DNA from 3 places in the Blautia sp. 2227st1_G12_2227SCRN_220401 genome. Region 1 is predicted to be linked to each of the others. Evidence: riboswitches for the same ligand, from Rfam matches in the RefSeq annotation. Region 1 holds a riboswitch; each other region holds the start of a gene.
The links. A riboswitch is a leader RNA that binds a small molecule or an ion and turns the genes downstream of it on or off. The one in region 1 is predicted to bind thiamine pyrophosphate.
Positions count from the first base shown of each region.

Region 1 (5,204 bases):
TCAATGATGACTACGGAGTTCCTGTGACCGCTTCCCGCCCCCGGATCATTTGCCGCATACCTTGCATACACGGTCAGTCCCAGTTTTTCGCACATATAGTTCACTGCGCTGGTATTGGCCCAGCAGTCTCCGCCGCCATCCAGCATCAGGCCTGTATAGCCGGAATGATACTGACTGTAATTGAAGTTGTTGGCAAGCCATCTGGCGATCGTCTCAACCTTTTTATAATCGGACATTTCCGCAGTAATATTTTCTTTGAGGAATGTATCCATTTTTTGTTCTGCGTAATACTCCGCATAATCTTTAAGTATGAATTTATAATAAACGGTACTGTTTCCATCCTGTACAGAGATCAGGGTCTCTCCAAACATGTATTCCCACTGGCTCTTTACGTCATTTCCGTTTTTGTCTACATAGGTTACATACTGCATTTTAGGAGTAACAAGACCAGTTTTGCTGACTTTCGCAGTATAACCAGAAACAACCGTATATACCGGATTTTTGCCGGATGTCTGGATCTGATAAGATGTCTGCATGGTATCCGGCATGGAGATCACACTGCTGTAAGTATCATTCATCGCATACAGATATATTTCTGTGCTCTCCACATCTGTTTCTTTTTCGGAAGTGCCTGCTGCCGGAATATCATCTGTGAATATATCTTCCTGCTGCTCCTGGTTTTCTCCGTCACCAAAAATTTCTTCCGGTGCCGCAGCCTCCTCTGTTCCTTCTGCTTTTCTGATGACCGCCGAAGGTTCTTCCAGAGTTGATTCTCCTTCAGAATCCTGTTGTATTTCCTCACTCTCTGAGCTTTCAGCTTCATCCGTTTCCGTTCCGATATCTGATCCCGGAAACTCTTCTTCTGTAATCTGATCTGTGCTCACGGCAGTATCTTCTTCCGTGATCTGATCTGTGTTTACGGTATTTTCTGATTCCTCAGAATTCCCGTCATCTGTAAAAGTATCAATGGTGTCTGTCATATCCGTCTGTGCATCTGTAAAATCTTCGGCCGCCACCGGTCCACATGGAACAATAGACAGACATAATGACAGACCAAATGCTATCAATTTTTTCGGAAATTTCATTTCGTACCTTCCCTTCCGTTTTTATGTAAACCGTTTATATGTAAGTTCTGTTTTTATTATAACGCAGCCCCGTTTTTTCGCAAACTGCAATAATGTCCCCAACTCTGCAAAAAACCGCTGTGATCTTCATTTTAGATCACAGCGGTTTATGTTTGATTATCGGAACATCAGACTTTCCACAATTTCAGCATTACTGTTCTTTCCATATCCGCATTCGATCAACCAGTTTTCTGGCTGGATACTGCCAACACCACGTTCTACTGTGATGCTGCATGCTCATATGCATTCTGTATTCTTACAGAATATCGATATGCTCTCCTGCAAGTGCCTTGTTCATGCTTCGTACTGCGCAGAATTTACCACACATGGAGCAGGTATCATCATGCTCCGGTTTGCGCTCGTTCCAGATACGTTTTGCTGTTTCCGGATCCATGGCGCATTCCCACTGTGCCTCCCAGTCAAGCTTTCTTCTGGCATCTGCCATCTTGTCATCGATCTCACGGGCACCGCGGACACCTTTGGCAATGTCTGCTGCATGAGCTGCGATCTTGGATGCCATGATTCCCTGTTTTACGTCCTCAAGATTCGGAAGTGCAAGGTGCTCGGCCGGTGTTACATAGCAGAGGAATGCTGCTCCGGACATAGCAGCTACTGCTCCGCCGATCGCGGATGTGATGTGGTCATATCCCGGTGCAACGTCAGTTACGATAGGTCCTAATACATAGAACGGTGCACCCTGACAGATGGACTGCTGTACTTTCATATTTGCCTCAACCTGATCAAGCGGCACATGTCCCGGTCCCTCAACCATAACCTGAACGTCCTTTTCCCATGCACGTTTGGTCAGCTCGCCAAGACGTACAAGCTCCTCGATCTGGCATACGTCTGTTGCGTCAGCCAGACATCCCGGACGGCAGGCATCTCCAAGGGAGATGGTCACATCATACTCGCGGCAGATATCCAGGATTTCGTCGTAGTATTCATAGAACGGATTCTCCTCACCGGTCATGCACATCCATGCAAATACAAGAGATCCTCCTCTGGAAACGATATTCATTTTTCTCTTGTGATTACGGATCTGATCGATGGTCTTTCTTGTGATTCCACAGTGAAGAGTTACAAAGTCAACACCATCCTGTGCATGGAGTCTGACTACATCGATAAAATCTTTAGCTGTCAGCGTATCAAGATCTCTCTGATAGTGGATAACGGAATCATAAACCGGAACGGTTCCGATCATGGCCGGACACTCGGATGTCAGCTTGCGTCGGAACGGAATGGTATTTCCGTGGGAAGAAAGATCCATGATAGCATGGGCGCCCATGTTTACAGCTTCCATTACTTTCTGCATCTCTACATCGTAGTCCTTGCAGTCTCTGGATACACCAAGGTTTACATTGATCTTGGTGCGGAGCATGGAACCTACGCCCTCCGGATCGATACATTTGTGATTTTTATTTGCACAGATCGCCACCTTACCGGAGGCTACCAGCGGAAGCAGTTCCTCTGTTGTCATGCGTTCCTTCTTAGCTACGATCTCAAGCTCAGGTGTGATGATGCCTTTACGGGCTGCCTCCATCTGTGTACTGTAATTTCTCATGTAAAAAAAATCTCCTTCCATAAATTCTTTGTGTTTATACAACAAAAAACCGGCTGCTGCAACGCATACGCATCACGGCAACCGGCTCTTAATCTTACGTACTTAATGAAAATCTTCTGTACTTCTGATCTCTTCTGTACTCTCTGATCTTCTGTGTCTTTAAGAATCCTTCGTGCATATGTCCCTACGTTGGCATTATCCAAATCAGGTTATGGGTCAAGACATTTACAGTCTACTCTCAGCTCGCTTCAGCGGGCCCCCCGGTTTTCATATGTTGGGGACGTTTGTTCGTCCATGTGGCTATTATAGTATACCGGCTAAAATTTGTAAACCACAATTCTGCATTTTATGACTTTTTCTTTCGACATAATCTGCCATTTTATCTCTCAAACTCCCCGGGATCTTTCTTTACAGACATTCTTCCACAGCTTTGCTGTTCCCCGTCAGGAGGATATCCGCAATCCGCATTCACTGCTTATTGCTTTTCGCAATTACAGCAGTCGATTTCCCTGATCCGGTCAATCTCTGCAAGGTTTTCTGCACCTGCACGGCGGATCCCCGCAAAAATGGAACCCGCAATATTGTGCCATACACTGAAGATCGCGCCCGGAAGTGTTGCAAGCGGATTGGCTGCAAAATTAGCTGCTGCCAGTGAGACAGCAAGGCCACTGTTCTGCATGCCTACCTCTATAGCTATAGCTGTTGTTCTGGAATACTCCACATGGAAGATTTTTGCAGCCAGAAATCCCAGCATCATACCACAGAAATTGTGGATCGCCACTACTCCAAGCACCAGAACTCCACAGCTTACGATCTTCTCTGCATTTACAGCCACAATTCCTCCGATGATCATAACAATAGCTACAACCGACACCAGCGGCATAACATCGGATACCTTATCCACATGCTCTCCCGCAAGGCTCCGAAGAAAAACTCCCAGGAGAACCGGGATCAGAATTACCTTTACCACAGAAAGCACCATGGCCCAGAAGGATACTTCCACCCAGGCTCCTGCCAGAACATATACAAGAAACGGTGTCATCAACGGTGCTGCCAATGTGGAAACTATGGTCATTCCCACAGAAAGCGCCACATCGCCACCTGCGATATAGGTGATCACATTGCTGGCTGTTCCGCCCGGACAGCATCCCACCAGGATCACTCCCAGCGCCAGATCTGCCGGAAGGTTCATCACTTTACACAGAAGCCAAGCGATCACCGGCATAATGGTATACTGAGCCACTGCACCGATCACCACTTCTTTGGGTCTGGAAAAAATTGCCCGGAAGTCATCCAGCTTTATGGTCAGGCCCATACCAAACATGATCACTCCCAGAAATACTGACGTATAGTTCGTCATCCAGGAAAATCCGTCACGCCAGAAAAAAGCCAGGCAGGAAAAAGCGATGATAATGATCCCGATATATCTGGATGCAAGGCTGCTGATAATTCCGATTTTCTTTAAAACTTTCCCCATACATTATACCTCGTAGCTGAAGTTGTCGATCAATCTTGTTTTTCCGATGTAAACAGCCATTGCTACAAGAACGCTGCGGTCAGCTTTTTCCACCGGCTGCATGGTAAGTGCATCTACCATGGATACATAATCAATCTTTGCCAGAGGCTCTGCTTCGATCACTGCTCGCATTTTTCCGAGAAGCTCTTCTGCCGGGATTCCTGCGTGAATGGCTTCCTGTCCGGCTTTTACTGCCTTTGACAGGCAAAGAGCTGCTTTTCTCTCTTCAGGGCTTAAGTATGTATTTCTGGAGGATTTTGCAAGTCCGTCCTCCTCACGGATGATCGGACAGCCTACGATCTCAATATCGAAGTTCAGATCACGCACCATCTTGCGGATGATGGCCAGCTGCTGTGCGTCTTTCTGTCCGAAATATGCTCTGTCCGGTGCCACAATGTGGAACAGCTTGGTCACAACGGTACACACACCTTTGAAATGGATCGGACGTGTTTTTCCGCAAAGTGTCTCTGACAGAGTATCTATACTTACAAATGCGTGGGGATCATGATACATCTCGGAAGGCTCCGGGCAGAAGATCAGGTCTGCTCCCAGGCTTTCGCAGAGTTTGCTGTCACGCTCAAAGTCTCTCGGGTAGGCTTCCAGATCCTCGGTAGGACCGAACTGTGTAGGATTGACGAAATCGGATACCACTACGATATCATTCTGCTCTCTGCATTTTTTGATCAGGCTTGCGTGTCCCTCATGGAGAAATCCCATGGTTGGCACAAGGCCTACTGTTTTTCCTTCTTTTTTCCACGCTTTAATCTGTTTTCTTGTTTCTTCTACTGTTTTTGTTACCTGCATTGTGCTCTCCTCTTTTCCGGTTCCGAAACCGGTTTTCTTAATAGATTCGAGATAGCCTCTTTTCTGAATTCACCTTCGTCTTATTATCTTCCTGATCTGCGTCAGGCCATATCCTTCAGCAGTCCGTGTTTCTCATAATTGGTCACTCTGCTGATCCTGTTCTCTTCATCTACAAATACAACTGCAGGCTTGTGAGTAC
Region 1 covers NZ_JBCLNI010000020.1:14,378-19,581, reverse strand. Annotated here, with positions in the region: gene ABCM67_RS10980 (fibronectin type III domain-containing protein) at 1-1,085, opposite strand, end outside; gene thiC (phosphomethylpyrimidine synthase ThiC) at 1,381-2,685, opposite strand; TPP riboswitch at 2,850-2,958, opposite strand; gene ABCM67_RS10970 (bile acid:sodium symporter family protein) at 3,161-4,162, opposite strand; gene panC (pantoate--beta-alanine ligase) at 4,166-5,005, opposite strand; gene panD (aspartate 1-decarboxylase) at 5,107-5,204, opposite strand, start outside.

Region 2 (5,204 bases), on a different contig from region 1:
CAGAGACTGCCCGCCTGATGAAATTTATGGATCCGGAGGTTGAGACTGTTGCATGCGGAAGCTCCAGTCTGGAAATGCCTACCTTTGGCTCCTGGGAGTATACGGTTCTTGACGAGGCTTACGATCAGGTGGATTATCTTTCCCTGCATCAGTACTATGGAAATGCATCGGGAGACACTGCCGATTTTCTGGCAAGCTCCAAGGGCATGGATGATTTTATCTCAGGAGTGGTTTCCATCTGCGATGCTGTAAAAGCAAAGAAGCATGGAAAAAAACAGATCAATCTTTCCTTCGACGAGTGGAACGTATGGTACCACAGCAATGAACAGGATAAAAAACTGGAAAAATGGGTACAGGCGCCCCATCAGCTGGAGGATGTTTATAACTTTGAGGATGCACTTCTTGTGGGAAGCATGTTGATCACACTTCTCCGTCATGCAGATCGTGTAAAGATCGCCTGCATGGCACAGCTGGTAAATGTTATTGCGCCGATCATGACATCCGATACAGGCGCATGGCGTCAGACGATCTTTTATCCGTATATGCTGACAAGTGTGTTTGGAAGAGGAACCGTCCTTAATACACAGGTTCTCACACCTATATATGAAAGCAAGACTTATGGAGAAGCTCCATATCTGGATTCTGTGTGCGTCTGGGATGAGGAAAAGGATACGCTGACGATCTTTGCAGTGAATAAGAGTCTGGATGAGGATATGGAAGTTTCCTGTGACTTAAGACAGTTTGAGGGATATAAGATCGTAGAGCATATCGTGCTGAACAATGATGATCTTCAGGCAGTCAATACAGAGACGCAGCCCGAGAATGTAGTTCCTGTAAAAGCCAGTGCAGAGTGCTCAAAGCTGGACGGCGGAAAACTGGAAGCAGTTTTTGCAAAACACAGCTGGAATATGATCCGTCTTGCGAAATAAGGGCCGGTGAAGTATGGTAAAAGCAGTTACAGAAAATGTAAATCATGCAGGAAAGTCTCCGGCGGGAGTGCAAAGAGCAATAAGCAGTGGAGGTTTGACAACGGGATAGGTGTGTGCTATATTGAAAAACAGAAAAGAAAAGAGCCAGCGGGAGCTTGTGTGACAGGCTGAGAGGAAGATAGATCTTCGACCGTACCTGATTTGGGTAATGCCAACGGAGGGATTGTGATTTGAGAGCGTGTCTCCGTGGAGTTTGCCATGGGATGCGCTCTTTTCGGATGCAGGAATGGAACTGGAATGGTCTGACAATGTGGGGATGTGAAAGTGACAGAGACTGCATGTGGAGCTTCTGCGAAAGAGCGGGCAGGAAGGGGAGCGCCTTAATGTCTGGCAGGAGAGTGATATTCCGGAGGATTTTTCCGGAAGGATCATATAAGCGATGGGAATCCGTGTTTTCGGAGTGAGAGGAAGTAAGGGAACTTCGACCGCCAAAATCTAAGGGCAGACTGCAGCAGACGGGAAGCTTTTGCCCGGATCTGACAGGGCTCTGCCTGATATTTCAGGGAGGAAAAACACTATGGAAAAACAAAGGATGCACACGCTTCGTATGGTAATGCTGGCAATGATGGTTGCGATCGGTGTCGTTATTTCACCGATCCTGAGGATTGAGGGAATGTGCCCCACGGCGCATCTTGTCAATATCGTATGCTCGGTTCTGATGGGACCGTGGTATTCCCTTCTTTGTGCGACCATGATCAGCGTGATCCGTATGATGTTTATGGGAATCCCGCCACTTGCACTGACCGGTGCAGTATTTGGCGCATTTCTTTCAGGTGTGTTCTACAGACTTTCCAAAGGCAAGATCATCTGCGCGGTGATCGGTGAGATCTTTGGAACAGGTATCATCGGATCTATGGTTTCTTATCCGGTGATGGCATTCCTGATGGGAAGAGGCGGACTGACAGCATTTTATTATACGCCGATGTTCCTTGCAGCAACCACAATGGGAGGATGTGTTGCCTATATTTTCCTGAAGGCTCTGAGTAAAGCAGGTCTTCTGGTGAAATTCCAGGCAGCTTTGGGTTCAAAAACATATGAGACAAAGAATTTTACAACTGCGAAAGCGAATTAAAGAAGAAAAGCCGCTGATCCATTGCATCACCAATCCGATCTCGATCCATGATTGTGCCAACGTGGTCCTTGCAGTAGGTGCAAGGCCGATCATGGCGGAGCATCCGGCAGAGGTGACAGGTATTACGGCATCGGCTGGTGCGCTGATGCTGAATCTCGGGAATATTACCGATGCCAGGATCGAGTCAATGAAGCGTTCTATGAGAACAGCGATGGAAAATAAGATTCCGGTTCTTCTGGACCTGGTAGGGGTTGCCTGCAGTGATCTCAGGCTGGATCTGGCACGGGAGCTTTTAAGGATCGGTCATCCGGCAGTGCTGAAGGGAAATATGTCAGAGCTTCTGGCTGTTTCCGGGCTGCCGTCTCATGCGATCGGAATCGATGCGGGTGTCGAGGATGCTCTGACTGAGGAAAATATCGATGGAGTCAGTGAAGTGCTTAAGGCTTTTTCCAGAAATAATCAGGCAATCGTGCTGGCTACCGGAAAACAGGATTTTGTTACGGATGGTGAACGGGTTATTCTGGTACAAAATGGCAGTGCGGCGCTGTCCGGGATCACAGGAACCGGCTGTATGGTCGGTGCACTGACTGCGGCGTTTTTGCCGGGGTGCGAAGATAATATTGCGAAAGAGATGACGGATAGTATAGAGGCAGGTGTCTGGTCTGGCGTTGAGATGGAATTAAATGGGAGATCCGGGAATTATCTGGCTGCGGCAGTGCTTGGTACTGCACTTATGGGTATCGCCGGCGAGGAAGCGGAGAAGATTTCCCGCGGTCCGGGAAGCTTTCAGGTAAATCTGCTGGATGAGATCTATGGGCTTTCGGATCGACAGCTGCTGGATCTGTTGAAGATTGAAATGTACTGAAAAAGAGGGGATTAGGATGGATAGAAAAGATTTGGATGTAACGTTGTATCTGGTGACGGATAGTTCTTATCATACGGAGGAGTCTTTGCTTCGTACGGTTGAGGAGGCTTGTAAGGGTGGTGTGACTCTGGTCCAGCTTCGCGAGAAGAATAAGGGTGGACGGGAGTATCTGGATAAGGCTTTTAAGGTGAAGGAGATCACAGATCGTTACAATGTGCCACTGATCATTGATGATCGTGTGGATGTGGCGCTGGCCTGTGATGCGGCTGGTGTGCATGTTGGAGCTTCTGATATTCCGGTTGCTGTGGCAAGGAAGCTGATGGGACCGGATAAGATCGTGGGGGCTACTGCCAAGACGGTGGAGGCTGCTGTGAAGGCTTATGAGGATGGTGCGGATTATCTTGGTGTGGGGGCGATTTATCCTACTACTACTAAGGTGGTGACGATCCTTACCAAGGTTTCTACGTTGAAGGATATCTGTGAGGCGGTTCCGATTCCTGCGGTTGCGATCGGGGGATTGAATGCCGGGAATATGGATGTGCTTGAGGGCGCCGGTATGAGTGGTATGGCGGTTGTTTCTGCGATCATGAAGGCGGAGGATCCTAAGAAGAATGCGCGGGAGCTGAAGGAGAAGATTGTTGCTTTGATGGGAAAGTGATTTAGGACATGAGTGAAGAGCAGTGGTGGATTTGAGGTTCATTGCTGTTCTTTTTTTGTTGAAATACGGACGCCCGTGAGGCGTGTGCTGCCTGTCGCCGGGGCTTCGTCGGGGGCTGGCTTCTAGGCTGCCGGAATTCTGCTAAAACCGTTTTCCAAAAGTCCGAACTCGCGTCTTGCAGCCGCTCAGACAGCGGACTTTTGAAAAACAACGCAGATTTCCGCCAGCCAAGAATCAGCTCCCCTCCTGCAGAGTCCGGCGACAGGCAGCACACGCCTCACGGGCTGGTTTTTCAAGGCGTCAGGGGAGGGTGGCTGCTCGGGAGTTTGGGTGTAAATGTTGGGTTGAGTGGTCTGCCGGGAATGCGATGAGGCATCAGCGCTGCGCTGGATGCCTGGGAGGAAAGGCTGAGTTTCCTTGTGGTTTGCCGGGAGATGGATGAGCTATCAGCGCTGCGCTGGATAGCTGGGAGGAAAGGCTGAGTTTCCGGTTGTCTGACGGTAGGCTGGCCGAGGCGCTTCGCTGTCGGCTGGTAGAGCGATGTGATATGGTTTATAAAAAATGCCGGTGGGGGTTACTCCACAGGCAGATCTCTGTGTTCTACGCTGGTGGAGAATACGATCTGTGTTTTGGTGCGGCCGAACTGCTGGAGTTCGTTGATGAAGTGGTCCAGTTCCATGGTGGAGCGGAAGGCTACTTCGATGAGCATGGAGTAATCGCCGGTGACGCAGTTGCATTCGATGACATTTGGGATGGACTGGATGAAGGGATAAAAGTCTTTTTTTTGGTTGGGTTCTACTTCCAGGTTGATGAATGCTTTTATATGATAACCGAGAAATACCGGGTTGATCTGGGCATGGTAGCCTGTGATCAGCCCGTTTTTTTCGAGGTGTTCGATCCTGGCGGAAACAGCGGGGGATGAGAGGAAGACTTCCTTTGCGATTTCCTTTACCGGGGTGCGGGCGTTTTTCTGAAGCATTTCGATGATCTTTCGGTCGATGTTGTCGAGTTTGTGTTCCATGTAGAAATGTCTCCTTTCAATGAAAAAATGTTATTTGTAACTGGTACAGAGCTGCGTAGGGAAGTGGATTAAAAATAGGTATTTCTGTATTGATTATACTGCGTGTGTTATCACAACACAAGAAACGACTTAATAAAAATAAGAAAAATAAAAGAAATTCTTAAAAAGATTAATGTAAACTATTGAAAAACACGGATAATCGTGGTTTTCCATTAAAAGTATTTACAAGCTACAAAGAAAGTGTTAGTTTCTTAGGCATCAGAAAAACAGCTGCTGATAAAAATGAAAATAACAGAATGATTTGTAAACAGTGAATATCCGTCGGACTGAAAAAATGAGATCAGAGGGCGGAGCAAATCAGATGTGCACAGGATCAGAAGAAAGAAGAGGGATGACAAAATGACAACAGAAACAAGACTGGAAGCAGATTCGATCGGAACTATGGAAGTGCCTGCAGAGGCTTATTACGGAGTTCAGGCTTTAAGGGCAAAACAGAATTTTCCTATTACAGGTACAAAGCTTCATCCGGTATTTATCAGGAACCTGGCACAGATTAAAAAAGCAGCAGCTATCACTAATAATAATGCAGGGCTTCTTCC
Region 2 covers NZ_JBCLNI010000052.1:5,354-10,557, forward strand. Annotated here, with positions in the region: gene ABCM67_RS15830 (alpha-N-arabinofuranosidase) at 1-929, shown strand, start outside; TPP riboswitch at 1,067-1,169, shown strand; gene thiW (energy coupling factor transporter S component ThiW) at 1,507-2,061, shown strand; gene ABCM67_RS15840 (hydroxyethylthiazole kinase) at 2,024-2,926, shown strand; gene thiE (thiamine phosphate synthase) at 2,943-3,584, shown strand; gene ABCM67_RS15850 (Lrp/AsnC family transcriptional regulator) at 4,159-4,605, opposite strand; partial or broken gene ABCM67_RS15855 (lyase family protein) at 5,005-5,204, shown strand, end outside.
Region 2: another riboswitch for thiamine pyrophosphate. It lies ahead of thiW (energy coupling factor transporter S component ThiW); the one in region 1 lies ahead of thiC (phosphomethylpyrimidine synthase ThiC).

Region 3 (5,204 bases), on a different contig from region 1:
AATAATTATCACCGGCGATCCGCTGTGCTTCATCGGAATAGAGATAATTCAGATATTCCTCTGCCACATCTCTGGTGCCTCTTTTGTCTACGACTTTATCGACTACTGCTACAGATGGCTGTGCAAGGATGCTGATGCTTGGTGTTACGATCTCGTAGTCGTCCGGATAATCCTTTACGGAAAGATAGGCTTCATTTTCCCAGGCGATCAGTACATCACCCTGTCCGTTTTCCACGAAAGAGGTCGTTGCGCCTCTGGCTCCGGTGTCCAGGACAAGTACGTTTTTGTAAAGATCTCCGATGAATTCTTTAATTTTGTCCTCGTCTCCGTTATATTTATCTTTTGCATAGGCCCAGGCTGCCAGATAGTTCCATCTTGCTCCGCCGGAGGTTTTCGGGTTTGGTGTGATCACACCTACGTCTTTCTTTACCAGATCGTCCCAGTCTTTGATATTCTTCGGATTTCCTTTTCTCACAAGAAATACAATCGTCGAAGTATAGGGAGCGCTGTCCTCCGGAAATTCGTCCACCCATCCGTCATCGATGAGTCCTGCATCCTGGATCGCATCTACATCATACTCCAGTGCCAGTGTTACCACATCTGCTTCCAGTCCGTTGGCAACCTCAAGTGCCTGCTTGCCGGAACCACCATGGGACTGTGTGGCCTCCACATCCTGGCCTGTTTTTTCCTTCCAGTGTTCCTGGAAGCTCTTGTTGTACTGCTCATAAAGCTCTCTGGTCGGATCATAAGATACATTGGTGATGCTGACACTGTCCGCCGCATAGGTGGTTACGCCTGTAAGGCTTCCAATTGTTACTATTGCTGCAAGAGCTGCTACTGCTGATTTCCATCTTCTTTTCATAATACTTACCTCCTGTGTTTTGCCTCGTGTTTTGTTGTTGGGGCTATTATAAACATGAGTAAGTACATATGAAAACTATTAGATTGGAAACCGTTTTCAGACTATACAAAATTTCCGGGATCTCTGCCCTAAAAAGCAGCAGAAAATCCCCGGAAAACGTTAAATCAATACAGGATTCCGTGGAAAAATTTCCGTTTTGGAATATTTCGAGAAAACGTGATCAGCCTTGTATTACGCGGGATCCTGGGCGATTTTTCATCACACTTATCCACAACCGCCCCGGAAAAATGCTCTCCGGAGTGGTTGGTTTTCCACATATTCCACAGAAGTTATCCCATGATCTATGTTTTTACAGATAGATATAATCGTTCATTACAGGCTGCAGGCCGTTCTTTTTCAAATCATTGAAGACCTCATCTACAGATCTTCCGTCAGAGATCTCAAACTGGTCATCACCCTTATCTTCGATATCTTCCACATGGCTTCCGATTCCTGTGCTGACACCTGCGGAGATCTTGGTCGCCGCAATATTTACCAGATTATCCCTCACGCGGGCACACTCTCTGGTGGATACCGTAATGCTTGCAAAAGGCATAAACAGCCGATACGCGCATACCACCTGAAGAAGCTGCGGTTCATGAACATCCTTTGGATTGATCCGGTCATTGTTGATGATCGGACGAAGTCTCGGGCAGGAAAAAGCGATCTCTGCGTGTGGATATTTTCTCTGCAGAAGATATGCGTGATATCCCGTTGCAAAAGCATCCTTGCGGAAATCATCCAGTCCCAGAAGTGCCGCAAAACCAACACCTCGCATGCCGCCTTTTAACGCACGCTCCTGTGTATTTAACCTGTATGGAAAAATCCTCTTGTGGCCTGCCAGATGCAGAGTTTCGTATTTATCAGAATTATAGGTCTCCTGGAAAACTGTCACATAATCTGCGCCGCATTTGTGAAGATATGCGTACTCATCAGAATTCATCGGATACACCTCAAGGCCGATCACCTTGAAATATTTTCGCGCGATCTCACAGGCTTTTCCGATGTACTCCACATTGGATTTGGTTTTGCTCTCTCCGGTAAGGATCAGGATCTCCTGCAGACCAGTCTCGGCGATCGCTGCCATTTCCTTCTCGATCTCTTCTTCGTTCAGCTGTGCACGGCGGATCTTATTGTGGCAGTTAAATCCACAGTAGATGCAGTAATTCTCACAGTAGTTTGCAATGTAGATCGGTGTGAACATACAGATGCTGTTTCCGAAATGTTTCCTTGTTTCGATCCGTGCAGCCTGTGCGATTTCTTCCAGAAGAGGCAGCGCTGCCGGTGAAAGCAGTGCTTTAAAATCCTCCGGTGTGCGGTTGTCATGAGCAAGCGCTCTCCGTACATCCGCTTCTGTGTACTTATCATAATCATATGCGTTCATTGCGGAAATAACCTGATCCATTACATCAGTTTCTTCCAGCTGTTCCATATCCGGAAGGTACTTCATGTGATCGATACGGTTCTTTTTCATATCTTCCAGAATTTCTTCATTTACGATACTTTCATTAAAATGGCCGTCCTGCTGACTGGCCTGTACTGTTTCTGCCATTACTCTTATGTCGCTCCTCTCATATATTGCAGCAATACTCTGGTCCTCACTGCTGCATATCTGTAAACTCAATTTCGATTGAAACCAGACAATACCTGTGTTTCACTACACAGGCAGTGCCTGTCCCCCGCTTAGTGTTCTGCGTTCAATCATTCATTTATCAATTTTACTCATGAAGAAATCCGGTCAGTGGTGAGGATGCACTTGCACCTCTCTCCAGAGTTCTTCCCATACCGGAAAGATATGCACTTCTTCCTGCCTCAATAGCTTTCTTAAAGGCTTCCGCCATAACACGGACGTCTCCTGCAGTTGCAATAGCTGTATTTGCCATAACTGCTGCAGCACCCATTTCCATAGCCTCACATGCCTGTGACGGGCGACCGATTCCTGCGTCCACGATGATCGGAAGGTCGATCTCGTCGATAAGGATCTGGATGAATTCTTTTGTACAGATTCCTTTGTTGGAACCGATCGGAGAGCCAAGCGGCATTACACAGGCAGCTCCTGCATTCACCAGATCTCTGGCTGCATTCAGATCCGGATACATATATGGCATAACTACAAAGCCCTCTTTTGCAAGGATCTCTGTTGCCTTGATGGTCTCATAGTTATCCGGAAGAAGATATTTGGAATCATGGATAACTTCGATCTTTACAAAATCTCCACAACCAAGCTCGCGGGAAAGTCTTGCGATACGGACTGCTTCCTCTGCATTTCTGGCTCCTGATGTATTCGGAAGAAGAGTAACATCCTTCGGCACATAGTCAAGAATATTGGCAAGCCCACCCTCATTTGCACGACGCAGGGCAAGTGTTACGATCTGAGTTCCTGCTTTTTCAATACATGCTTTTACAAGCTCCAGAGAAAATTTTCCGGAACCAAGGATAAAACGGGAAGTAAACTCATGGCCTCCCAGGATCAGTTTGTCTTCATTTGTGTTTGCTGTTGTCATTTTTTATGTCCACCTTTCTTTATCTGTTTGCAGAAAATATTTCCACCGATTTATAACCAGCGCCTTCTTCTGCCAGATCATTCTTCATCTGCATTTTTTCAGTAACTTATCTGTCAGTTACTGCCGTGGTATATCTACCTAATTTTATCTCTATAGCGACATCAGCAGCTTCCGCCGCCCATAAACTGCAGAATCTCCACAACATCGCCATCTTTCAGTACTGTTGTATCGTAAGTGTCTCTCTTAATGATCTCTTCATTCAGCTCTACTACAACCTGCACCGGAACATAGTTACATGCTTCCAGATATTCTGTTACTGTCACCGGCTTTTCCAATGTTCTGCTTTCACCATTTACTGTGATCATGATCTCTCCTTTCCGGAAACTTCAAAAGCTATTCGTCAATAAAAAAGAGTTCACAAAGAAATACACCCGCGGTGGTGCACCCCTTCATGAACTCAGTTCACTCTCAAATTTCCCAATATTCAATTGTCGATACCGGGGTTAAAAGCATTCGCTCTTGATCCCTTCCCTGTAAATCCTGATCTTACGTATTCAATCGGATAAAAACATCCGCATCCAATAAAAAAGGAGATACACCAAAGTATCTCCCGTAAATTCATCTTATACGTTCCTACGTTGGCATTATCCAAATCAGGTATAAGGGTCGAAGTTGAAGACTTCCTCTCAGCCTGCCATCACAAGCTCCCCTGTTATTTACATGGTTTAGTATAAGACGAATTATGATCAATGTCAAGAGTATTAAATTTTCTCACAATAGTTCCAATTTGTTCTAAACTATAGTACACTGTTAATGCTGCCAACCCTCCAGCAGAAAGGAGGTGAAGTCCAGTGTGCGAATTAATCATCACATTTTTTGTTTCTGTTACGGCGGATATAGTTAGCTACTATATTCGCAAATGGCTGGACAGAAACGACAGGCAGTAACAGCCTGAAAGGCTTAAGCCCCCTTACATAACGGCATAGAAAACCCCGGAAGTGTGCGAGACTTCCGGGGTTTTCGTTTTTGCCAATGTTTGAATTTCATCACATTTCTTAGCTACTATCATCTTATGCTTTCTATACTAATTTGTCAACCGAATTTTATTAACGGCATCATCATAGGATGTTACTGTTATTTATAAGCAGTGAATCCCAGATCTTTCATTGTCAGATTTAAATTCTTTTTCAGATAATCATTTGCTACTTTCATTGTCGCTTTCATCATAATATTGGAAGAATCCTGCAGATCTGTCATCGCTTTTTTTCCGTTTGTATACAAGAAAGTCAGATTCTGACCTTTATAAGCAGATGCTTTTGTAGAAGAAGTCACCAGCAGAAAGACTTCATTTGTAGACAGGGCGGACTTCACACTGACCGTATCAGATTTCACACAGTTTCCGATAATATCCAGTCCGGCAAGGATTCCATCTGAAGGCATAGAGAGCATCATCCCAATATCTATCTTATCTTCTTTCTTCAGATAACCGATCATCAGAGTACTTTCTTTATCTACTTTGACATTTATAAACTGATTTCCGTCTTCAGTATATTTGCCTTTCTGACTGATGTATTTTTTCAATTTGCTATAATTCTGCGTCAATCTGGTATTAGCCGAGGTCGGATTCTTTACAGTAACCTTGCAGGTGAATTTTCTGCCACCAAGAGTCGCTGTGATAACCGCTGTTCCTGTTTTTACCGCGGTGATCTTTCCGACAGAAGTTATCTTGACAACATTTGTGTTGCTGCTCTTCCATGACGGTTTCAGACTGGTGCCTTTGATCTTCAGTGTATAAGTTT
Region 3 covers NZ_JBCLNI010000042.1:13,647-18,850, forward strand. Annotated here, with positions in the region: gene ABCM67_RS15160 (sulfate ABC transporter substrate-binding protein) at 1-862, opposite strand, end outside; gene thiH (2-iminoacetate synthase ThiH) at 1,212-2,453, opposite strand; gene ABCM67_RS15170 (thiazole synthase) at 2,620-3,405, opposite strand; gene thiS (sulfur carrier protein ThiS) at 3,567-3,770, opposite strand; TPP riboswitch at 4,019-4,126, opposite strand; gene ABCM67_RS15180 (fibronectin type III domain-containing protein) at 4,540-5,204, opposite strand, start outside.
Region 3: another riboswitch for thiamine pyrophosphate. It lies ahead of thiS (sulfur carrier protein ThiS); the one in region 1 lies ahead of thiC (phosphomethylpyrimidine synthase ThiC).